3 regions of the Streptomyces sp. NPDC020597 genome follow, and region 1 is predicted to be linked to each of the others. Evidence: riboswitches for the same ligand, from Rfam matches in the RefSeq annotation. Region 1 holds a riboswitch; each other region holds the start of a gene.
The links. A riboswitch is a leader RNA that binds a small molecule or an ion and turns the genes downstream of it on or off. The one in region 1 is predicted to bind cyclic di-AMP.
Positions count from the first base shown of each region.

Region 2: linked by a shared signal. The riboswitch ahead of ACH4ZA_RS08175 (transglycosylase family protein) and the one ahead of ACH4ZA_RS14420 (C40 family peptidase) in region 1 are both predicted to bind cyclic di-AMP.
Region 3: linked by a shared signal. The riboswitch ahead of ACH4ZA_RS10785 (M23 family metallopeptidase) and the one ahead of ACH4ZA_RS14420 (C40 family peptidase) in region 1 are both predicted to bind cyclic di-AMP.

Region 1 is NZ_JBIRUL010000007.1:38,623-46,413, forward strand. Features, by position in the region: gene bioD (dethiobiotin synthase) at 1-640, opposite strand, end outside; gene ACH4ZA_RS14390 (adenosylmethionine--8-amino-7-oxononanoate transaminase) at 643-1,932, opposite strand; gene bioB (biotin synthase BioB) at 1,925-3,136, opposite strand; gene ACH4ZA_RS14400 (8-amino-7-oxononanoate synthase) at 3,284-4,411, shown strand; gene ACH4ZA_RS14405 (DUF397 domain-containing protein) at 4,466-4,714, opposite strand; gene ACH4ZA_RS14410 (helix-turn-helix transcriptional regulator) at 4,724-5,596, opposite strand; gene ACH4ZA_RS14415 (ATP-binding protein) at 5,810-6,301, shown strand; gene ACH4ZA_RS14420 (C40 family peptidase) at 6,418-6,891, opposite strand; cyclic di-AMP (ydaO/yuaA leader) riboswitch at 6,895-7,106, opposite strand; gene ACH4ZA_RS14425 (hypothetical protein) at 7,477-7,782, opposite strand; gene ACH4ZA_RS14430 (ATP-dependent Clp protease proteolytic subunit) at 7,790-7,791, opposite strand, start outside.
Region 2 is NZ_JBIRUL010000003.1:452,815-460,605, reverse strand. Features, by position in the region: gene ACH4ZA_RS08195 (Ppx/GppA phosphatase family protein) at 1-222, opposite strand, end outside; gene ACH4ZA_RS08190 (DUF501 domain-containing protein) at 219-758, opposite strand; gene ACH4ZA_RS08185 (septum formation initiator family protein) at 792-1,268, opposite strand; gene eno (phosphopyruvate hydratase) at 1,388-2,683, opposite strand; gene ACH4ZA_RS08175 (transglycosylase family protein) at 3,053-3,757, opposite strand; cyclic di-AMP (ydaO/yuaA leader) riboswitch at 3,761-3,942, opposite strand; gene ACH4ZA_RS08170 (transglycosylase family protein) at 4,148-5,188, opposite strand; gene ACH4ZA_RS08165 (cytochrome P450) at 5,406-6,776, opposite strand; gene ACH4ZA_RS08160 (nucleoside triphosphate pyrophosphohydrolase) at 6,811-7,791, opposite strand, start outside.
Region 3 is NZ_JBIRUL010000004.1:464,772-472,562, reverse strand. Features, by position in the region: gene trmB (tRNA (guanosine(46)-N7)-methyltransferase TrmB) at 178-1,023, shown strand; gene ACH4ZA_RS10795 (PrsW family intramembrane metalloprotease) at 1,079-2,659, shown strand; gene ACH4ZA_RS10790 (aldo/keto reductase) at 2,724-3,668, opposite strand; gene ACH4ZA_RS10785 (M23 family metallopeptidase) at 3,831-4,877, opposite strand; cyclic di-AMP (ydaO/yuaA leader) riboswitch at 4,885-5,053, opposite strand; tRNA gene ACH4ZA_RS10780 (tRNA-Met) at 5,400-5,473, opposite strand; gene ACH4ZA_RS10775 (dihydrofolate reductase family protein) at 5,545-6,672, opposite strand; gene ACH4ZA_RS10770 (MarR family winged helix-turn-helix transcriptional regulator) at 6,753-7,304, shown strand; gene ribA (GTP cyclohydrolase II) at 7,438-7,791, shown strand, end outside.

The DNA of each region.
Region 1 (7,791 bases):
CCGCGCGGAAGGCGGAGGGCGCCAGCGCCCCCGCGCCCGTCGGCAGCGCGCCCAGCAGCGGGGCCCCGGCGACGTCCGGCAGGTCGGTGACGTTGCACCGCATCGCCAGATCCGGGGAGTTCGGCCAGTCGCCGATGACCACGCCCAGCAGCTCCAGCTCACGCCCACGCAGTTCACGAGCCGTCAGCTCCGTCGTGTTCAGCGTGCCCAGCCCCGCCGAGGACACCAGCAGCACCGGCGCCCGCAGCAGCCGAGCGGCGTCGGCCAGCGTCCCGCCCGCCTCGTCGAACCGCACGAGCAGCCCGCCCGCCCCCTCGACGAGCACCAGGTCGTGCGCCGCCGCCAGCTTCCGCGCCGCCTCCGCCACGTCGTTCGGGCGCACGGGCGTCAGACCCGCCCGCCGCGCCGCAGTCGCGGGCGCCAACGGCTCCGGGAAGCGGGCGACTTCGACCGCCGTGAGCGTCCCCGCCAGCCGCGCGACCTCTTCGGCGTCCCCCGGCTCGCCGGGCGCCACACCGGTCTGCGCCGCCTTCAGCACGGCCACCGACCGGCCCGCCGCCAGCGCCGCCGCGGCGACCGCCGCCGTCGTGACCGTCTTGCCGACCTCCGTGCCCGTCCCCGTGATCACCAGGATCGGCATGCTCACTCCTCCCGCGCCGCGGCGCACACCGCACGCGCGATCCGTGCCACGTCCTCGTCCGACGTGACGTACGGCGGCATCGTGTAGACGAGATCGCGGAACGGCCGCAGCCAGACGCCCTCGCGCACGGCCGCCGCGGTGGCCGCCCGCATGTCCACCTCGTGGTCCAGCTGGACGACCCCGACGGCGCCGAGAACCCGTACGTCCCGCACGCCCGGGAGCCCCGACGCCGGCGCGAGCCCCTCCCGCAGGCCCGACTCGATCCGCTTGACCTCCGCGAGCCAGTCCTGTCCGAGCAGCAGCTCGATCGACGCGCAGGCCACGGCCGCGGCGAGGGGGTTGCCCATGAACGTCGGACCGTGCGCCAGCACCGGCACCTCGCCCCGCGAGATCCCGTCGGCCACCCGCGCGGTGCACAGCGTCGCCGCCATCGTCAGATAACCGCCGGTCAACGCCTTGCCCACACACATCACATCCGGCGTGACCGAGGCGTGCCCCGCCGCGAACAGCGCGCCCGTACGGCCGAAACCGGTCGCGATCTCGTCGAACACCAGCAGCACGTCGTGCGCGTCGCACGCCTCGCGCAGCACCCGCAGATAGCCGGGGGAGTGGAACCGCATCCCCCCCGCGCCCTGCACCACCGGCTCCACGATGACCGCTGCCAGCTCGTCGGCGTGCCGTTCGACGGCCGCGCGCAGCCCTTCGGCGTACGCCTCGTCGTACTCCGCCGGGGGAGCGTCCACGAAGACCTGCCGGGGCAGCACCCCGGTCCACAGGTCGTGCATCCCGCCATCGGGGTCGCACACGGACATGGGCTGCCAGGTGTCGCCGTGATAGCCGCCGCGCCAGGTCAGCAGGCGCCGCTTGGCCGGACGGCCCAGCGAACGCCAGTACTGCAGGCACATCTTCACGGCGACCTCGACCGACACCGAACCGGAGTCGGCGAGGAAGACGTGCTCGAGGCCTTCGGGCGACATGTCGACGAGCAGCTTGGCCAGCCGGACGGCGGGCTCGTGGGTGAGCCCGCCGAACATGACGTGACTCATCCGTCCCAGCTGCTCGCGCACGGCGTCGTTGAGCACCGGGTGGTTGTAGCCGTGGATCGCCGACCACCAGGACGACATGCCGTCGACCAGCTCGCCCGAGCCGTCCGCCATCCGCAGCCGGATCCCGCTCGCCGACTCCACGACGAGCGGTTCGGCCCGGCCGGGCATCGGACCGTAGGGGTGCCACACATGCCGCCGGTCGAGTTCCAGCAGCTCCGGCACGCCGAGCGGGGACGGCTCAGGCATTGGGCGCGAGGTCGGTGCCGGCGCCGCGGCGGCGCACGGCGACCAGGTCGGTGCGGGCCTCCCCGGCGGCCGCCGCGGCGGCGGGGGCGGTCGCCGCAGCGGGTACGGAGCCGCAGACGCCGCCCTCGTGCGACCCGCAACCCGCCAATTCCTCGGAGCCGCAGCCGCCGCCCGCGTGGGACCCGCAGCCGCCCCGCGCCGCCCGGTGGCCGGGCAGCGTGACCTGGTCCGCGCCCTCCACCTCGAAGCCGGCGTCCGCGATCATCTCCAGGTCGGCCTTGCCCGCCTGGCCCTCGGTCGTGAGGTAGTCGCCGAGGAAGATCGAGTTGGCCAGGTGCAGCGCGAGCGGCTGCATCGTGCGCAGATGGACCTCGCGCCCGCCCGCGATGCGGACCTCGACGTCCGGGCAGACGAACCGCACCATGGCCAGGATGCGCAGGCAGCGCTGCGGGGTGAGGTTCCACTCCTTGGCGAGCGGGGTGCCCTCGACCGGGATGAGGAAGTTGACCGGCACCGAGTCCGGGTCCAGCTCGCGCAGCGAGTAGACGACGTCCACCAGGTCCTCGTCCGTCTCGCCCATGCCGGCGATCAGACCCGAGCAGGCCGACAGGCCCGCCGCGTGCGCCTTGGTGACGGTGTCCACCCGGTCGGCGTAGGTGTGCGTGGTCGTGATCTCCCCGTACGTCGACTCCGACGTGTTGAGGTTGTGGTTGTAGGCGTCGGCGCCCGCCTCGCGCAGCCGCTCGGCCTGGCCGTCGGAGAGCAGACCCAGACAGGCGCACACCTCGACGCCCTCGTTCTGTTCCTTGATCGCCTTGATGGTGTCGGAGACCCGGTCGACGTCCCGGTCCGTCGGCCCGCGCCCGGACGCCACCAGACAGACCCGCTTGGCGCCCCCGGCGAGACCGGCCGCGGCGGCCTGCGAGGCCTCCTCGGGCTTGAGCCAGGTGTACTTCAGGATGCCGGCCGTCGAGCCCAGCCGCTGGGAGCAGTACGAACAGTCCTCGGGGCACAGGCCCGACTTGAGATTGACGAGGTAGTTGAGCTTCACCCGTCGCCCGAACCAGTGCCGGCGCACCTTCCCGGCCGCGGCCACCACGTCCATCACGTCGTCGTCGGAAGTGGCGAGGACGGCCAGAGCCTCCTCGCGGGTCGGCAGCTCGCGCCGAAGCCCCTTGTCCACCAGCGTGTTCAGCAGGTCCATGAGAGCCGATCCTGTCCTACGCACCCGCTCCGGGCCAAGGTAGGGATCACACAACACACCCGGTTCGACGTGTGGGTATTGCCACACCGTGGGCGGGCGGCCCTGCCGCTAGGGTCTGTCCGCTACCTACAAAGCCCCGGAGGACCCATGGCGTTCGGCTGGATCGACGAGCAGGCGGAGCTGCGCCGCCGGGCCGGACTCGTACGGACGCTGAGGCCGCGCCCGGCCGACTCTCCGCTGCTCGACCTCGCGAGCAACGACTACCTGGGTCTGGCCCGTCATCCCGAGGTCGTCGAGGGCGCCGCGGACGCCGCCCGCACCTGGGGCGGCGGCGCCACCGGCTCCCGCCTCGTCACCGGCACCACCGAGCTGCACGGCGAGCTGGAGCGGGAGCTGGCGGACTTCTGCGGCTTCGAGGCGGCGCTGGTCTTCTCCTCCGGCTACGCGGCCAACCTCGCCGCCGTCACCGCGCTGGCCCCGCACGGCTCGCTGATCGTCTCCGACGCGGGCAACCACGCCTCGCTCATCGACGGCTGCCGGCTGGCCTGGGGCGCCGTCCAGGTCGTCGCGCACGCCGACCCGGAGGCCGTGCGCAAGGCGCTCGACGCCCACGACGGACCGGCCGTGGCCGTCTCCGACGCGGTCTTCTCGGTCGACGGCGACGCGGCCCCGCTGGCCGGTCTCGCCGCGGCCTGCCGGGAGCACGGCGCCGGACTCGTCGTCGACGACGCCCACGGACTGGGCGTGCTCGGGGACGGCGGCCGGGGGACCGCGCACGCGGCCGGTCTCGCCGGCGCCGGCGACGTCGTCGTGACGCTCACGCTGTCCAAGTCGCTCGGCAGCCAGGGGGGCGCGGTGCTGGGCCCCGCGCGGGTGATCGAGCACCTGGTGAACGCGGCCCGCACGTTCATCTTCGACACGGGCCTGGCCCCGGCGGCGGCGGGCGCCGCGCTGGCGGCCCTGCGGCTGCTGCGCCGGGAGCCGGAACGCGCGGCACGCGCGCGTGCGGTGGCGGCCGAACTGCACGCCCGGCTGACGGCCGCGGGCCTGGAAGCGGTGCGTCCCGACGCCGCGGTCGTCTCGGTGCGTGCTCCGTCCCCGGAGGAGGCTCTGCAGTGGGCGGCGGACTGCCGCACGGCAGGCCTGGCCGTGGGCTGCTTCCGACCCCCTTCCGTGCCCGACGGGATCTCACGCCTGAGGCTCACCGCCCGTGCGGACCTCTCCGGGGCCGAGGTGGAACGGGCGGTGCGGGTGATCGGCGGGACGCGGCCGTGAGTCGGCGGGACAGGGCCGTGGGCCGCCGGTGACGGAGGGCGCCTTGCGGCGTCGTCAGCTGCGGCTCGGTCGGCGGAGCGCGGCGGTGAAGCCCGTCCAGCTCTCGGGGGAGAAGAGCAGGGCGGGGCCGGCCGGGTTCTTGGAGTCGCGCACGGCGAGCAGACCGGCCCAGGGGCCGCGGTCGGGCCGGGCGGTCTCGACGCAGTTGTTGGCTCCGGTGCTGTAGCTGCTGCGCAGCCACCGCATCGGCGGGAGAGGGTCGGGACCGGTACGGGAAGGTACGTTCCGCGGTACTGCGGACATGGTGCCTCCTTATGCGCCGCCGGCGAGAGCGGCGAGGTGATCCGATGATTCCCCGGGCGAAAGGGCTTGCGCCCTAAGGGCGTTGAAGGCCTGGGCATAGGCCTGGAGGTCTTCTTTCCGTTCGAGATAGAGGCTACTCGTCAAGTGGTCGAGAACAACCACATCCAGATCAGAAGTGCGCGAAAATGAAAAGATAACGAAAGGGCCGGTTACCCCGATATGCGCACCCGCCCTGAACGGCAGCACTTGAAGACTCACGTGCGGCATTCGGGAGGCCTCCGCAAGCCGTCGCAGCTGGTGCGCCATCACCTCGGGACCGCCCACCTCGCGGCGCAGCACCGACTCGTCGAGCACCGCGCTCAGCTCCAGCGGCGGCTGGGCGCGCAGCACGTCCTGGCGGGCCAGCCGCACCTCCACCAGGGCGTCCAGCTGCTCCTCGTCGAGGCCCTCGACGGCCGCCAGGGTCACCGCGCGTGCGTACTCGGGCGTCTGCAGCAGACCCGGCACCACGGTCGTCTCCAGCGTGCGCATCGCGCTGGCCTGGGACTCCAGGCTGATGAAGTCCCGGTAGGCGGGCGGCAGCACCCCGCGGTAGGCGTGCCACCAGTGGTCCCGGCCGCCGCCACCGCCGGCGCCGGAGTCGGCGCCCGCCAACGCCAGCATCAGCTCCCGCAGTTGCGGATCGGCCACCCCGTAGACGTCGAGGAGTAACCGCACATCGGCCGGTTTCGATCCACTGGTGCCGGTCTCGATACGGCTCACCTTGGACTGGTGCCAGCCCGCGAGCCGGGCCGCCTCACCGCTGGTGAGGCCCGCCTGGGCGCGTAAAGTGCGCAGTTCCGCGCCCAGCTTGCGGCGGCGCACCGCCGGTCCGTGCTGCACGGGCTTCTCCTTACTCCTGACAGGCCGAGCAAATACGCTCTGTCGTCGCAGAGTTCACCGCATCGAGCGACAGATATATGCACATCTTGGTGGATCGCCACCCGTGACCGGCGTCGTGATGGCAGTCTGGCGAAGAAGCACCAGTCCGGGACCGTACTCGAACGATCCGCGCCGTATCGGGCTCCGGTCCCGTGGGAAAGGTACGACGTCGCCATGGCAGATCACCTGGAAGCAACCGTCACTCTGCCGAGCGATCCCGCCTCGGTCTCCACGGCCCGCGCGTTCGTGGTCGGCGCCCTCGGCGAGTGGGGCCTGCCGGCGGACGCCGAGGCGGCCGACACCGTCCGCCTGATCGTCTCGGAACTCGCCACCAACGCCGTGCAGCACACCTTCGGTCAGTCACCCACCTTCACGGTGGACCTCGTGCTCGACCGCGACGAACGTCTGAGCATCGGCGTGACCGACAGCCACCCGCGCTTTCCGCAACGACTGCCGGCCGCCGTCCAGCAGGACAACGGCCGAGGCATGGTGATCATTCGCTGGCTGACCGCGGAGGCCGGCGGCAGACTCAGGGTGCGGCCCACCCGGGAGGGCGGCAAGACGGTCATCGTCGAGCTCCCGTGGGCCGTCCCGGCGGCGGAGCCTGCTGCCGGAGTCCTGGCGGTCCCGGCGGTCCCCGCGGAAGGCGAGCTCCCGGGGCGGTGAGGGCGTGTCAGGACGCCGTACACGGCCCCGGGAGGTCCGGATGGGCCCGGCGGCTCGGCCGGACCCGGCAGATCGGCGCCAGGTCCCGTCGGACCCGGCGGATCGGCGCCCCGGGCCTAGCGGACCCGGCCGTACCAGACGCTCTTGGTCCAGATCTTCTGCAGCTTCACCACGTCCCCGGTCTTCGGCGAGTGCCAGATCTTGCCCTTACCCGCGTAGATCCCGACGTGGTACACGTTCGACCCCGAGTGGAAGAACACCAGGTCGCCCGCCTTGCGGCTGGACGCCGAAATGTGCTTCGTCTTGTTGTACTGCTGGGCCGCCGTCCGCGGCAGACTCTTGCCCGCCTTCTTGAACGAGTACATCGTGAGCCCCGAGCAGTCGAACCTCTTCGGCCCGGTGGCCCCGTACTTGTACGGCGCACCCTTCTTGGAAGCCGCGACCTGCAGCGCCTTCGTCGCCGGTGTGGCGGCCGCGGCATCCGGAGCGAGCCCCGGGACCACGACCGTGCCGCCGACGGCGGCGATGGCGAACGCCGAGGCCGTACCGGCCCGGGCCATGAGCGACGGGACACGATTGAGCGCAGTCATGCGCAACCCTTCGTCAGCCGCCTGTGAAGGATGACCTGTCGGATTCGGGCTGGCGAAGTTGCCCGGCCGCGTCAGCGGCTTCACCCCAAGGGCTGCTCGGCCCGGTCATGGCGTGACCGTTCCGGCGACCCGTCGTGCTTGGGTCCTCCACTCCTGCCGATGCACTCCTGTCGACCGGTCATCCGGGAGGCGGCAGGACTCGGCGTCCACCCGGACCGCCCCGCCGCTTGTGGCGGGGGCTTGTCGTCAGTCAGGGATCTTGGCTCACGGATGTCCGAAAATCCCAACGGAACCGGGGATTTGTGGGGTTACTCACCACTCACCCGTTCGGGTGAACACCCTGACGGGTGATCAGGTGGCGCGCCGTCTCAGGGGCTCCCACCAGCGGCGACGTCTTCTGTTCCGCTCGAAGAGCGCCCTTTCGCGCAAGTTCTGGGCGTCCGGGGGAACAGTAGACGTTCTGCCGAACGGGGGTACGCCTTCTGGGCCGTTTCGACTCCGGCCCGGACGTCACGTCCGAGTCGGGAGTCGTCCTCGCCGAGGGCGCCCGTGCCGCCGGCCGCCGGAGCCGCGAGCCGTACCCGGTCAACTCCCGGAGGCCGGCGGCAGCGTGACGCGCGCCGTGCGGCGCTCCCCGTCCAGGACGCGCAGCGCCCGTGCGAGCGTCGGCGCGTGCAACTCGCTCTCCCCCCGCTGGTGCATCAGCGTCAGCGCGTCGCGCAGCGCGGCCGCCTTGCTCACCAGCGCCTGGGCGGCGCGCAGTCCGCGGTAGGTGTCCGTGTGGTGGGCGGGGTTGATGCGGCCGAGCAGGTCGACGACGTCGAGGTAGCCGTCGATCAGCTCGGCCTCCGCGCGGGTCAGCGCGGGCAGCGGCGGCAGTTCGGGCACCATCGCCGGCTC
Region 2 (7,791 bases), on a different contig from region 1:
CGCGCCGAGTTCCTTGACGGCGGCCGCGTACTCCCGGCAGGCGGCGAACGTCCGCTCCAGCGCCTCGGGGGCGAGCCGGCCGGTGCGGTCGACGCCCTGGCCCAGCCGGACGATCGTCATCCGGCGGTCCAGGTCGACGAGTTCGCCGGTCTCGGGGTCCGCGTCGGCGACGAGCAGCCGGATGGAGTTCGTGCCGCAGTCGACGGCGGCGACCCGGGTCACGGGGCCTCCCCCTCGACCGGCTGGGGAAGGGTCACGCAGGCGCCCTTGCGCCACCACTCGGGGAGCATCTCCAGCGCCTCGTCGCCGAGCGGGTTCACGCCCGGGCCCGCGGCCAGCGAGTGGGCCACCAGGACGTGCAGGCACTTCACGCGGTCCGGCATGCCGCCCGCGCTGGGGAAGTTCCTCAGCTCCTCGATCTCGTCCCGCCGCCGGACGTAGTCCTCGTGCGCGGCCCGGTAGGAGGCGGCGAGCTCGGGGTCGGACTGCAGCCGCTCCGTCATCTCCTTCATCACGCCGTTCGCCTCCAGCGTGCCGATCGCCGAGTTGGCCTTCGGGCACGTCAGGTAGTACAGCGTCGGGAAGGGGGTGCCGTCGGGCAGCCGGGGGGCCGTCTCGACGACGTCCGGCTGACCGCACGGGCAGCGGTGCGCGATCGCGCGCAGGCCGCGCGGCGGGCGTCCGAGCTGCTGCTTGAAGGCCTCGACGTCCGCGTCGGTGGGCTCGGTGCGCGGAGTGGTCGGCGGGGGCGTCTGCATGCCTGTCTTTCCATCGGTCAGTCGGTCGGTCGGTCAGTGGTCAGAGGCGTCGGACTTGTCGACCCCGTCCCAGACATTGGAGTACCAGGGGCGGTCGGCCGCCCCGAGTTCGGCGCGCGACTGCCGGGCGGCGTCCGGGTCGACGACGATGTATCCGGTCTCCCCCGGCAGCACGTAGTGCAGCCGCAGCCGGATCTGCTGCTCGGCGTACGCGTCGTCCTGCCAGCGCGCCTTGAGGTCGCGCAGCTGCTCGACGCGCTCGCCGGCCTGCTGCTTCTCGCGCTCCAGGTCGGCGATCTCGGCGCGCTGGGAGACGTACTGGCGCATCGGGTAGGCCAGGGCCACGATCAGCGTGCACAGGACGAGGGCCAGCAGGGCCGCGCGGCCGGTGAGGCGGGAGCGGCGGGCCTGGCGCTTGGTCTGCGACCGGTACACGCGGGCCGCGGTCTGTTCGCCGAGCAGCTTGATCCTGGTCGCGGTGGAGAAACGGTCCCGGTCCTTCACGGCCATGTGCTGCGCCTCCCGTCTCCCACGTGCGTACGTCCCCGCACACGGTACGGGACCGAGTACGGGGACGTTCGTGCGACTGGCTAGGCCTTACCCCGGGTGGGGTCAGCCTCGGGCCGTGCTCAGTGGTTCGCGGAGCGGAACCGCGGGAAGGCGGAGCGGCCGGCGTACACCGCGGCGTCGTCGAGGATCTCCTCGATGCGCAGCAGCTGGTTGTACTTGGCGACGCGGTCCGAGCGGGCCGGGGCGCCGGTCTTGATCTGACCGCAGTTCACCGCGACGGCGAGGTCGGCGATGGTGACGTCCTCGGTCTCGCCGGAGCGGTGGGACATCATGCACTTGAAGCCGTTGCGCTGGGCCATCTCGACGGCGTCCAGGGTCTCGGTCAGCGAGCCGATCTGGTTGACCTTGACGAGCAGGGCGTTGGCGGAGCCCTCCTCGATGCCGCGGGCCAGGCGCTCCGGGTTGGTCACGAAGAGGTCGTCGCCGACGATCTGGACCTTGTCGCCCAGCTTGTCGGTGATGACCTTCCAGCCGGCCCAGTCGTCCTCGTACAGCGGGTCCTCGATGGAGACGAGCGGGTACGCGGAGACGAGCTCCTCGTAGTACTCGGTCATCTCGGCGGCCGAGCGGGACTTGCCCTCGAACTCGTACTTGCCGTCCTTGTAGAACTCGGACGCGGCGACGTCGAGCGCGAGCGCGATCTGCTCGCCGGGGACGTAACCGGCCTGCTGGATGGCCTCGATGATGAGGTCGAGCGCGGCGCGGTTGGACTCGAGGTTCGGGGCGAAGCCGCCCTCGTCGCCGAGGCCGGTGGACAGGCCCTTGGTCTTCAGCACCTTCTTGAGGGTGTGGTAGACCTCGGCGCCCCAGCGCAGCGCCTCGGAGAAGGACTCCGCGCCGATCGGGGCGATCATGAACTCCTGGATGTCCACGTTGGAGTCGGCGTGCGAGCCGCCGTTCAGGATGTTCATCATCGGAACGGGCAGCAGGTGCGCGTTCGGGCCGCCCAGGTAGCGGAAGAGCGGGAGGTCGCTGGCCTCGGAGGCGGCGTGGGCGACGGCGAGCGAGACGCCGAGGATCGCGTTGGCGCCGAGGGAGCCCTTGTTGTCGGTGGCGTCCAGGTCGAACATGGCCTGGTCGATCAGGCGCTGCTCGGTGGCGTCGTAGCCGACGAGCTCCGGGCCGATCTGCTCGATGACGGCGAGGACCGCCTTCTCGACGCCCTTGCCCTGGTAGCGGTTCGGGTCACCGTCGCGCAGCTCGATGGCCTCGAAGGCGCCCGTGGAGGCGCCGGACGGGACGGCGGCACGACCCGTGCTGCCGTCGTCGAGGCCGACCTCGACCTCGACCGTGGGGTTGCCTCGGGAGTCCAGGATTTCCCGGGCTACGACGACGTCGATGGACGGCACGAGCATCTCCTTCATGGGATGTGACGCTGAAAGTGCGCGGCGCGTGGCCTTGCGCCTAGAGCCTAACCGTCTCCGGAGCGTCGGCCACCGACCGACCGTCCCGTGGACGGTCCGACCGTACACATTGTTCCTGTCCGGAACAAAGCGGCTGGGAAAAGCCGCCCGGAAGACCGCGCAAACAGCGCGCGGAACGGGGCGGGCGGGCGACGACCGCCCGCGGGGCGCAAGAAAAACCCCGTCCCGGTGCGTACGGGGGAACACGCACCGGGACGGGGGGCCCATGGGGGTGGGGGCGAGGAGACCTTCACGAGGCCCTCAGGCGACCGGCCTTCACCGGGAGGGCTCAGCGGCCTCGTCGGCGTCGGCAGCCGGCTGTCACTTCAGGTGCAGCTGCTGACCCGGGTAGATGAGGTCGGCGTCCTGGACGATGTCCTTGTTCAGCTGGAACAGCTTCTGCCAGCCGCCCTTGACCTTGTGCTTCTCGGCGATGGAGCTGAGGGTGTCGCCCTTGACGACCTTGTACTCGCCGTCGCCCTTCTTGACCTTCTTGCCGGTCGGCGTGGTGACCGTCTTGGACTTCTTGGCGGCCGCCGGACGGTCGGTGGAGCGGGAGCTGCTCTTCTGCTCGGTCGAGCGGGAGCTGCTGCCGCTGTCCGAGGAGCTCGAGGAGCCCGAGTTCGAGGAGGCGGCGCCGCCCCCGTCGTAGGAGGCGCCGGACAGGCCCTTGCCGCAGACCGGCCAGGCGCCCTTGCCCTGACCCGCGAGGACCTTCTCGCCGATGGCTATCTGCTGGGCCTTGGAGGCCTGGTTGGCCTGCGAGGCGTACTGCGTGCCGCCGTACGCGGCCCAGGTGGAGGACGAGAACTGCAGGCCGCCGTAGTAGCCGTTGCCGGTGTTGATGGACCAGTCGCCGCCGGACTCGCACTGGGCGACCGCGTCCCACTCGGAGGCGGTGGCGGCGGAGGCGTTGCCGGCCGCCATCAGCGGGGCGGCGATGGCGACGCCGGTGACACCGGCGAGAGCGGCGACGCGGGTGGCCTTGGACGGACGACGGTGCTTGCCCTTACCGGAAAACAGCATGGTGGATCCCCTCACCGACGCCTGCGAGGTGAGCTGTCGGGTTCGGGCCAAGTGAGTTGCCCGGCCACTCCTCCGTCGGAGACCTCGCTCCGTGGAGGGGTGACTTCACCCCAAGCCGCTCCGGTGACTTCCCGGTGCGGCACTTACCTTGGGTCCCCCGCTCCTGCCTACGGCGCTTGACGCGACGACTGTTCCCGGGCTGCCGCTGGCAGGATTCGGCGTTGCGACGGCCGGGGCTCGGGTTGCCGAGCGGTCACGACCGTAGACACGCGATCCGCGGAATTTCAAAGACGATCAGGGCTTCTGAGACTCATCCCACACTTTCGCCAAATCGGACATTCGACGCGAAGCGTGACGTGAACTCCCGCTGTTTTTCTTGGGCTTTGCGCCCTATTGGACCCCTGTGTCGAGGGTCTGACCGGGGGCGATGTCGCTCGGATCGGGGCCGATGACGTCCTTGTTCTCGGCGTAGAGGGCGCGCCATCCGCCGTGGAGGCCAAGGGAGTCGGCGATGGAGGCGAGAGAGTCGCCCTCCTGGACGACATAGCCGGCCGCGGCATGCCGGCCCGTCGAGGCGGTGGACGCACCGCCGGCCCCGACGTCGGCGCCCTCCACCGCCGCCTCGTCGGCCGTGGTGCCTCGATGGCGGCCGGAGCCGAGGGAACCGGTGTCGACGAGATTCCAGGAACCCACATCCTGGACCGACTTGTCCGAGTCATCCGCTTTCGAAGTACCCGCGGTCGAGCCGTCGGCCGCCTGCGGGTCGCCCTGACGACCGGTGCCGTCGGAGTCGCCCACGGCGGCAGAAGAGGACGAAGGCGACGAAGGCGACGCCGAGGGCGAACTCGAGGAATTGCCGGACGGGTCGGGCGATGCGGACGAGTCAGATGAATCGGTCGAACCGCTGGAGTCGGTCGAGCCCTTGCCCGAATCGGAGGAGCTCGACGACCCCGAGGAACCCGACAAGCCTCTCGACAGGTCCGACAGACCCGACGATCCGGATGAACCAGACGAATCGCCCGCCACGCCGGTGTCCACGGCCAGCGCGCCGTTCTCCTTGGTGAGCCCGGAGGTCAGCCCGCAGGTGCCCCACGCGCCGACGCCTTTGGCCGCGAGCACCTTCTGCGCCACGGCGATCTGCTGGTTGCGGCTGGCCAGATCGGGGCTCGCCGCATAGTCGAGCCCGCCGTAGGCCTTCCAGTCCTGCAGGGTCAGGCTCAGGCCGCCGGACTCGCCGTCACCGCCGTCATCGGCACTCCACGAGCCCCCGGTTTCGCACTGCGCCACCTTGTCCCACACCGTGCCGTCCGCGGCGCTCGCGCCGGAGGCGGCGAGCAGCGGGATGGCGATGGCGGAGCCGGTCACCCCGGCCGCGACGAGCAGCGCGGGGGCCTGGCGGGGGCGACGGTGACGACCGTTCCCGGAGAGCATGCGAGGGCCTTTCTCTGGACAGCAGTGCCGGCGCGGGCGAGTGATCTGACGCGTCGCGCTGACGAGTGAACGTATCGGCAGACGATCACTTGTCACAAGTTAATGCCGCGCAGATCACGTGAAGATCACAGACTTGAGGATCGGTCACCTTTGCTCCGCCTCATGGTCACAATCCGGCTGACGTTCCGTCAGGTCCGCACTGTTCGTGACACGACCGTCAGGCGCCGGAGCCGGCGGCGGACACCGGGGCGAACTCGACCGGCAGCGTGCGCAGGCCGCGCATGATGAGGCCGCCGCGCCACCTCAACTCCGCCGGTTCCACCGCCAGTCGGAGGTCTGGAAGCCGGGTGAGCAGGGTGGCGAGCGCGGTCTGGCCCTCCAGCCGGGCCAGCGGGGCACCCAGACAGTAGTGGATGCCGTGTCCGTAGCCGAGGTGCTGGTTGTCACGGCGGGAGAGGTCGAGGGTGTCGGGGTCGGTGAAGCGGGCCGGGTCGCGGTCGGCGGCGGCCAGCACGACCAGGACGGGATCGCCGGGTGCGATGTCCTGGCCTCCGATGGCGACGGGCTCGGTCGCGAACCGCCAGGTGGCGAGTTCGACGGGGCCGTCGTAGCGGAGCAGTTCCTCGACGCCGGTGGCGAGCAGGGCCCGGTCGCCGCCGTCCTCGGTGAGGGACCGCTGCAGGGCCTCGCGCTGTGCGGGATGGGTCAGGAGGGCGTACATGCCGTTCCCGATGAGGTTCACCGTCGTCTCGAAGCCGGCGAACAGCAGGATGAAGGCCATCGCGGCGGCCTCGTTCTCCGTGAGGTGCTCGCCGTGGTCAAAGGCGCGGATCAGACCCGAGATGAGGTCCTCGCCCGGCGCGGGTTCGTCGGGGAGTCCGGCGCGTTTGCGGTGGATGAGCTCCAGCAGGTAGCCGCGCATCTTCTTCACCGACCGGGCGACGCCGCCTCTGGGACCTCCGCCGTGCCGGATCATCATCCCGGCCCAGTCGCGGAAGTCGTCCTGGTCCTCCTCGGGGACGCCCAGCAGGTCGCAGATCGCGTAGATGGGCAGGGGGAAGGCGAAGTCGTGGATGAGGTCGGCACGGCCCTCGGCGGCGAACCGGTCGATCAGCCGGTCCGTCAGCTCCTGCACGCGCGGCGCGAACTCGGCGACGCGGCGCGGGGTGAAGGCCTTGCTCACGAGTCGCCGCAGCCGGGTGTGGTCCGGCGGGTCGATGTTGAGCAGATGGGTCATCAGCTCGGCCTTGCGCTCCCCGGGGATGCCGGTCCTGCCCCGGGCGTGGGCGGGCTCGTCGTGATGTGCGGGGTTCTTGGACAGCCGCGGGTCGGCGAGGGCCTGCCTGGCGTCGGCGTACCGGGTGACCAGCCAGGCCTCGACCCCGCTCGGCAACGCGGTCCGGTGCACCGGGGCGTGCTCCCGCAGCCAGGCGTAGGCGGGGTAGGGGTCGGTGGCGAACTCCCAGGTGAAGAGCTCGGGCGCGGGCGGCGCGTCGGCCGGGGACCGGCGGGACGACCGGGCCGGGTCGGTCCGTTCGGTCGGGCGGGTCGGGTCGGCCGGGTCGGCCGGATGGGTCGGGTCGGTCACTCCCCGACGGTAGCGGGCTTCCCGAGGTGCACGGTCACGCTCCCTCGCCCTGGGACGAGGGCGGGGCCGGGCGGTCGGGGAGGCCTTCGGTGACCCTGATCGCGTCCCGGTAGGCGCGGGCCGCCGCCCGCAGCGCCGCCTCCGGGTCCACGCCCTGCGACTCGGCCCGGGCGGCGAGGGCGAGCAGTTCGTAGCCGATGCCCTCGGCGGCCGGCAGCGGCACGTCCAGCCCGGCCGTCCGGGTGCGCGCCATCAGCTTCGCTGCGAGAGCCAGCGCGGGCTGGTGGAGCGGAACGCCGTCGGTCACCGACGCCCGCCGCTTCTCGACCGCCTTCGTGCGCAGCCAGTGCTCCTTGACCTCTTCCGGCGTGGTGGCGGTGGCGTCGCCGAAGACATGGGGGTGGCGGTGGACGAGTTTGGCGACGATCGTGCCCGCGACGTCGTCGACGGAGAACGGTGACTCCTCGTCCTCCTCGGCGATGCGGGCGTGGAACACCACCTGGAGCAGGACGTCGCCCAGTTCCTCGCGGAGTTCGTCCCGGTCGCCGTCCTCGATCGCCTCGACCAGCTCGTACGCCTCCTCCATCGCGTACTTCGCCAGGCCCTGGTGGGTCTGCTGCGAGGACCAGGGGCACTCCTCGCGGATGCGGTCCATGACCTGGACGAGGTCGAGGAGCCGGGCGCCCGGCAGGTCGTAGGAGGCGGGGAGGAGTTCCAGCTCCGGCATCGACACCCGGCCGGAGCCCGCCAGCCGGGCCAGACCGTCCGTGAGGGCCGGTTCACCCTCGCCGGTAGCCACCACCACCGCGGTGCGGCCGCCCGCGCAGGCGGCGACCAGCTCCTCGGCGGTCGGTGAGCTCTCCTCGACCGCTATGCCCGCGTCCCGTAGATAGGGCAGCTGCGGGTGCGCGCCGTCCGCGCACAGCACCCGGTCCGCCGCGCGCAGGATCTGCCAGGCCGGCCAGGACAGCAGACCGGGGGCGACGCGGTGGCTGGTGGTGAGCAGGACGACGCG
Region 3 (7,791 bases), on a different contig from region 1:
GCCGCACGACGTGCGGAACGCGGCCGGAGCGCCCCACCGGCCGTCGGGCCACCGCCGTCCTGGGCGCCCGACCGGCCGGGCGTGTCCGGTCGGGAACCGGCGCGGACGTGCGTGGGGAGCGGGGTGGGTCACACGGGCCCCGTGCGCCCGCGCGGGCCCCGTAAAATCGACCCCACTGTGTCTGATTCCGTGAGTGTTCCCGATGTCCCCCCGTCCTCCCCGCGTGGTGAGCACCACCCGGGGGAGCCCGTTCGGCATACCCGGGCCAAGGGGGAGCCGCGGTTCCCCGACGGGCCGCGGGCCGATCCCGCCGGTTCGCACTTCGAGCGGCGGATCCGCAGCTTCCAGCCCCGCCGCAGCAGGGTCACGGCCGGGCAGGCGGACGCGCTGCAGCGGCTGTGGGCCAAGTGGGGGCTGGACATCGACGGGCGTCCGGTGGACCTCGCCGAGCTGTTCGGCGCAGCAGACCGGCCCGTCGTGCTGGAGATCGGTTTCGGCATGGGCGAGGCGACCGCGCAGATGGCCGCCGCGGACCCCGGCACCGGCATCCTCGCGGTGGACGTGCACACGCCGGGCCAGGGCAACCTGCTCGGCCTCGCCGACCGCAACGCGCTGACCAACGTCCGGGTCGCCAACGGCGACGCGATCATCCTGTTGCGCGAGATGCTGCCGGCGGACTCACTCGCCGGGCTGCGCGTCTACTTCCCCGACCCCTGGCCCAAGAAGCGCCACCACAAGCGGCGGCTGATCCAGCCGGAGTTCCTCGACCTGGCCGCGACACGGCTGAAGCCGGGCGCGCTCGTGCACTGCGCGACCGACTGGGAGCCGTACGCGGAGCAGATGCTCGAGGTGCTGACCGCGCACCCCGACTTCGAGAACACCCGGGCCGACGGCGGGTACGCCCCCCGCCCCGACTTCCGGCCGCTGACCCGTTTCGAGGGCCAGGGGCTGGACAAGAGTCACGTGGTGAACGATCTGCTCTTCCGGCGCGTACAGCATCGCGTCCAGCCCGGGGATCACTGACCGAACCATTCCGTCCACCACAGTCCCCTCCCTCGTTAGGGTCGATGCCGTGGCCATCAGTTCCCCGTTTCCGCCCGTTCCGCCGCAACCGCCGCACCCCGGCGGCGGGCCCGAGGGCGGTGTGCTCCGGCACGCTCACTGGTGGCAGCACAGGTGGGTCCGGTACGGGGCGCTGGTCACCCTGCTCGCCCTGTCCGGGCTGGTCATCCTCGCCCTGGTCCGCGAACAGACCGGCACCGAGGGCCTCCTCGTGGGGCTCGGGCTCGCCGTGCTGCCCGTGCCGCTGCTCGTCGCCGCCTTCCGGTGGCTCGACCGGGTAGAGCCCGGCCCGTGGCGGAACCTGATCTTCGCCTTCGCCTGGGGGGCGTGCGCGGCGGCGCTGATCGCCATCATCGCCAACAGTTTCGCGACCAGATGGATAGCCACCGCGACCGCAGACCCGTCCGGCGCGGACACCCTGGGCGCGACCGTCATAGCGCCGGTCGTCGAGGAGTCCGCCAAGGCCGCGGCCGTCCTGCTCGTCTTCCTCTTCCGCCGGCGGGACTTCACCGGGATCGTCGACGGCGTGGTGATAGCCGGGATCACCGCCACCGGCTTCGCCTTCACCGAGAACATCCTCTACCTCGGCACCGCCTTCGGCACCGACCAGCTCACCGGCGACAGCGGCATCGCCTCCGTCACCGCCGCGACCTTCTTCGTGCGCGTCGTCATGTCCCCGTTCGCGCACCCTCTGTTCACCGTCCTGACCGGCATAGGCTTCGGCGTCGCCGCGCTCTCCGGGGAGCGTCAGCACACGCGGCGCGTGCTGCTGCCGCTGTCCGGGCTGCTCCTCGCGATGGGCATGCACGCCCTGTGGAACGGCTCCTCGTCGTTCGGCGAGCTCGGATTCTTCGCGGTGTACGCGGCGATCATGGTGCCCGCGTTCGGGCTGCTGACCTGGCTGGTGGTGTGGACGCGCCAGCGCGAGCTGCGCACGGTGCGCGAGGAGCTGCCCGCCTACGCGGCCGCCGGCTGGATCGCCCCGGCCGAACCGTTCGCGCTCGGCTCGATGCGGGCCCGGCGGCTGGCCCGGGTGTACGCGGGGCGTCACCTCGGCAGGCCGGCGGCCCGTGCGGTGGCCCAGTACGAGGCGTACGCGACGTCCCTCGCGTTCCTGCGCCACCGCGGCCGGCAGGGACGGGCCGGCGCCGATTTCCTGGTCCGCGAACGGGAGTTGCTGAACGAGCTGTGGCGACGCAAGGACGTCGCCCGTCCCGCGATGGATTACGCGGCCCGCATGACGGCCCCTCCGGTACGGATGCCCCCGCCGCCCTGGCCGGCGTACGGGGCGCCCGGGGTGTACGGGGCGTACGGGTACGGCCAGGGCCCGGCGTACGGCCCCCCGGGTCAGGCGTACGGCCCGGTGCAGGGATACGGCCAGGGCCCGGCATACGCGCACGGGCCGGCGTACGGCCAGAGCCCGGCGTACGGCGGCCGGCCGCACTCCTCCGGAACCGACCACAGGAACGGCCACACACCCTCATACGGGTACGGGTACGGGTACGGGACCGGGACCGGGACCGGACAAGAGCAAGGGCACGGATACGGGTATCCTCCGGGCCCGGGCCCCCGCCCCGCGGCAGACCCCCACCCGTAGAGTCGTCCCCCACCCGTAGGGCCGTCCCCCACCCGTAGGGCCGTGGAGCCGCGCGTCGATCAGGTCACGCCGACGCCTGCGTCAGGCGGGCGACCTCCGCTTCCGTGAGCTCCAGGTCCGCCACCCCGAGCAGCGCCGGGAGCTGCTCGACCGTGCGGGCCGAGGCGATGGGCGCGGCCACCGTCGGCTGCGCGGCGAGCCAGGCCAGGGCGACGGTGGCGACCTGGGTGTCGTGGGCGCGGGCGATCTGGTCCAGCGCGGTGAGGACGCTGCGGCCCCGCGTCGTGTCGAGGTGCTTGGCGGCGCCGCCGGCGCGGGCGCTCTCGACGGTCGTGCCGGGCCGGTACTTGCCGGTGAGGAAACCAGCGGCCAGCGCGAAGTACGGGACGGCGGCGAGGCCGAAACGGGCGGCGAGATCCTGGAGTTGCCCCTCGTAGGTGTCGCGGGAGACCAGGTTGTAGTGCGGCTGCAGTGCGACGTACCGGGCGAGGCCCTCGCGGTCGGAGAACTCCAGGGACTCCTGGAGGCGTTCGGGCGAGATGTTGGAGGCGGCGATGTGCCGCACCTTGCCCGCCTTCACCAGCTCGTCGAGGGCGCCGACGATCTCCTCCACGGGCACTTCGGGCTTGTCGAAGTGCGTGTAGTAGAGGTCGATGTGATCGGTGTCCAGGCGGCGGAGCGAGGCGTCGGCGGCGGCCTTGATGTTGTCGGCGGACAGACCGGGGAAGTCGGGGTGCTGGCTGACCTTGGTGGCGATCACGACGTCGTCCCGGTTGCCCCGGGCCTTCAGCCACCTGCCGACGATGGTCTCGGACTCACCGCCGCTGTTGCCGTCGACCCACGCCGAGTAGGAGTCGGCGGTGTCGACGAAGTTGCCGCCCGCGGCCGAGTAGGCGTCGAGGACGGCGAAGGAGGCCGCCTCGTCCGCGGTCCAGCCGAAGACGTTGCCGCCGAGGGCGAGCGGGAAGACCTCGAGGTCGGAGGAGCCGATGGTGCGCAGAGAAGTCATGCTTCGTCTCAACGGACGCGGCGGGCACGCCATTCCGCGCGGGGCACGAAGAACATGTGAACAAGCGGCAGCCCTGACGTCGGGGGTGGCCGTCAGGGCTGCCGTTGCTCGATGGTCCTGAAAGCTCCTCGAGAGACGACTCAGGCGTCCTCGAGGGAGGGCTCAGGGGTTGAGGCCCTTGCTGCGCAGCCAGGCCGCCGGGTCGATGCCGTCGGCGTTGCCGTTCGGGTGGACCTCGAGGTGCAGGTGCGCCCCGGTGACGTTCCCGGTGGCGCCCACGCGGCCGATCACGTCACCGGTGGCGACCTTCTGGCCGACGCTGACGTTGATCGACGACTGGTGGCAGAACCAGATCTCGGTGCCGTCGTCCAGGGTGAGGATGGTGCGGTAGCCGTAAGCGCCGGCCCATCCGGCCTCGGTGACGGTGCCGGAGTGGACGGCCTTGATGAGCGTGCCGGTGGGCGCGGCGAAGTCGAGTCCGGTGTGGTACCCGGAGGACCACAGGGAGCCGGCCTGACCGAACGTCGAGGTGATGGTGTACGAGGAGGTGGGCAGCGTGTACTGCTTGGCCAGCTCGGCCAGGCGCGCGGCCTCGACCTTGGCGGCGGCCTCCTCGGCGGCCTTCTTCTTCGCGGCGGCGGCCTTGGCCTCCGCCTCCTTCTCGGCCTTGACGACGGCGTCGGCCTTCGCCTTGGCGGCCGCGGCGGCTGCCTTGACCTCGACCTGGGTCTTCTGCGACTCGGCCTGGGCCATGATCCGGCTGCGCAGGGCCTCGCCGGCGTCGGCGACGCTCTGGGCGGTGCCGGCGTCAGCGTCGGTGTCGTTGTCGACGGCGGCCTCGGAGCCGAAGCTCGCCAGGGCGGACGCGGTTTCCGGGGCGGGCTCGTCCTCGGAGATCAGCGAGCCCACGCCGGGCAGGTCCGGCATGGAGATGGAGACCGGGGCCTTGCCGGTGTTGGCGCTGGCCATCCCGCCGGCGCTGACGGCGGCTATGACGCCGACGCCGAGGACGGTGGAGCTGCGGGCGAATCCGCCGCCGCGCTGCTTGGCGACGCGGTGCTTGCCGCGTACCGGGCGAATGGACTCCGCGGTGGGGTTCCACTCCTCCCAGGGGCCCTCGTCGGTGCGGTGGCCGCCGTAGCCGAAGGTCTCGGTGGAGGGTCGGGCCGGCGCGTACGGGGCCTCGGGGGCAGGCGGGTTGGACGCCACGCGGGCGCACTCCTTTCCTTCCGTCGCCTACCGGGTTAGCTGACGGGTTCGGAGTCGGAAGGTCTCCTACGCGCGTATACCGGCCGTGGACTCTGCGAGTTCACGGAGGCTTCCGCGTGATTCACCCCAAGGTGGTGGTTCCCCGGTTCCCTTACGGGATTCGGCGCGTGCGCGCGCGGAGCCGGCTCTGGTGCCGGCTGGGACGGCCGCGCTGCGTTATCGAACGTTAATAGACCCGGGGGTGCGTTTCCAAGCTCTTCTGCTTGATCAATAACATTTCTGGCCTGGACTTTCGGGCCAGCAGCGGTGAAAAACGGGCGAGTTGCCCCTCGTCCGCCGCGCATCACCCGTCACACGCGTAGCGACGGCGCCCCGGCCCCGGCGCACAGGGCGGCCGGGCGGTCACGAAGGGTCACGATGCGCCCCCGGAGTGGCGCTGGGTGGCACTGGGCGGCGCGGAGTGGTCCGGGGCAAAAGCACCGAGGGCCGGAACCCTTTCAGATTCCGGCCCTCGGCCTTCAGTAGCGGGGACAGGATTTGAACCTGCGACCTCTGGGTTATGAGCCCAGCGAGCTACCGAGCTGCTCCACCCCGCGTCGTTGTGTCTCAAGTGTACGTCATCCGGCGGACGCCGAGCACCAGGGTTTGTCGCGGCCCGGCCCCGGCCTCACAGCAGGTGCCGGTTCGGGGCCTTCGCCCGCTCCTCGTGCTCCGGCAGCACGAGGACGTCGACGCCCGCGGCCGCCAGCAGGCCGGTCCCGTCCGCCGCCGCCACGAAGGTGTCCGGCTCGCGCCACGCCGTGACGACCCGGCGCACACCGGCGTCCAGGATGAGGCGGGCGCACGGGGCGGGACGGGAGGAGCGGCGGGCGCACGGCTCCAGGCTCGTGTAGACGGTGGCGGCGGCCAGCCCGGGGTCGGCCGGGTCGAGTTTGGCGAGCGCCGCCTCCTCGGCGTGCACGACCGGGTCGCCGGCCTCGCGGGAGTGCCCGCGGGCGAGCTCCGTGCCGTCCGCGGCGACGATCACCGCCCCGACGCTGAACGCGGTGTCCGAGGGCGGGCACTGGGCGGCCAGCTCGCAGGCGAGGGCCAGCCAGTGGCGGTCGGCCGCGGCGGCGAGCGGTCCGGCGCCGGGGGCGGTGGGCTCGTAGCGGTGCAGGACGACGTCCTCGATGCGCCGCGTCTCCACCAGCCGCAGCCGTCCGCCCTGGTAGCCGCCCGGCCCGAAGAGGCGGGGCGCGTCCGGGTCGCCCACGAACAGCGGGGCGAGGACGAGCTGGAGTTCGTCGGCGAGCCCCTGCTGGAGCAGCTGGGTGTGGACGGTTCCGCCGCCCTCGACCATGAGGCGCCGGACGCCGAGCTCGTCGTGGAGGTGCGTGAGGAGGCGGCGCCAGTCCAGCTCGGGGCCGAGCGGGACGACGTGTGCGGCGATGCCGAGCGCGCGGGCCCGTTCGGCGCCCTTCTCGGTCGTGTACACGGCCTTCTCGCCGCCCGTGTGCCAGAAGTTCGCCGCCGGGTCGAGGTCGCCGGAGCCGCTGACGGTGACCTTGAGCGGATAGGCGGGCCGGCCGGCGGCGACCCGGACGGCGCGCCGCTCGGGGGAGTTCACCAGGAGCCGGGGGTTGTCGGCGCGGATGGTGCCGGCGCCGATGAGGATGGCGTCCACGGAGGCCCGTACCGCGTCGACGCGGTCGAAGTCGGCGGGGCTGGAGAGCAGCAGGCGTTCGGGCGTGGTGTCGTCCAGGTAGCCGTCGAGGGAGACGGCGGCGGACAGCAGGACGTACGGGTACGGCATCGGCGTGCTCCCGGGCTCGGTCCGACGGCGGTCTTGCGTGGACGTCTTGGTTCAAGTTTGAAACAACCTACACTGGGTGCATGACGACTCGCTGGCTCACCCCCGAGGAGCAGCGCGCCTGGCGCGCCTACGTTGCCGGCTACCTCCTGCTGGAGGACGCGATCGACCGGCAGCTCCAGCAGGAGGCCGGCATGCCCCACCTGTACTACTCCATCCTCGCCAACCTCTCGGAGATCCCGGAGCGCCGACTGCGGATGACCGAGCTCGCGGAGCAGCTGAAGATCACCCGTAGCAGGCTGACCTATGCGGTGTCCCGGCTGGAGAAGGACGGGCTGGTGCGGCGCGAGGAGTGCCGCTGGGACAAGCGCGGCACCGTCGCGGTCCTGACGGACGAGGGCATGGCGATCCTGCAGAACCTCGCACCCGGCCATGTCGAGACGGTCCGCGCCGGCCTGTTCGACCGGCTCACCCCCGAGCAGGTGGGACAGCTCGAGGGGATCTTCACGCAGGTCGTCCGGGGTTTCCAGGAGGACGCGGGCGGCGAGGCCGGACCCGAGGAGCTCCCGTGGCGGCGGCGTTCGTCGCCCTGCTCCGGAACGCCGGGGACCCCGGGGGCCTCCGGGGTCTCGTGAGCCACACCACAAACCCGTTGCTTCAAATTTAAAGCATGGGGTAGGGTCTCGTTTCGTCGGTGTTGCTTCAAATCTGAAGCAACACCCGGCCCAGTGTCACCCTGTCAACGCCCTCCGGACCCGGGAGCCCCTCATGCCCGACACCCCCGCCGCCACCCAGCGCGCCCGCGTCCGGGTTCCGCTCCGCTTCCACGACGGCTACTCCGTGGACGCCGAACTGGTCACCTTCCACGGCCTCGTCGACGGCCAGGAGCACGTCGCCATCGTCCTCGGCGAGCCGGCCGCGGGCTCGGTCCCGCTGGTCCGGCTGCACTCCGAGTGCCTGACCGGCGACGCGTTCGGCTCCGCCCGCTGCGACTGCGGCCCCCAGCTGCGCGAGGCGGTCGAGCGGATAGCGGCGACGGGCGGTGTCCTGCTCTACCTCCGCCAGGAGGGCCGCGGCATCGGCCTCTACAACAAGCTCGACGCGTACGCCCTCCAGGACCAG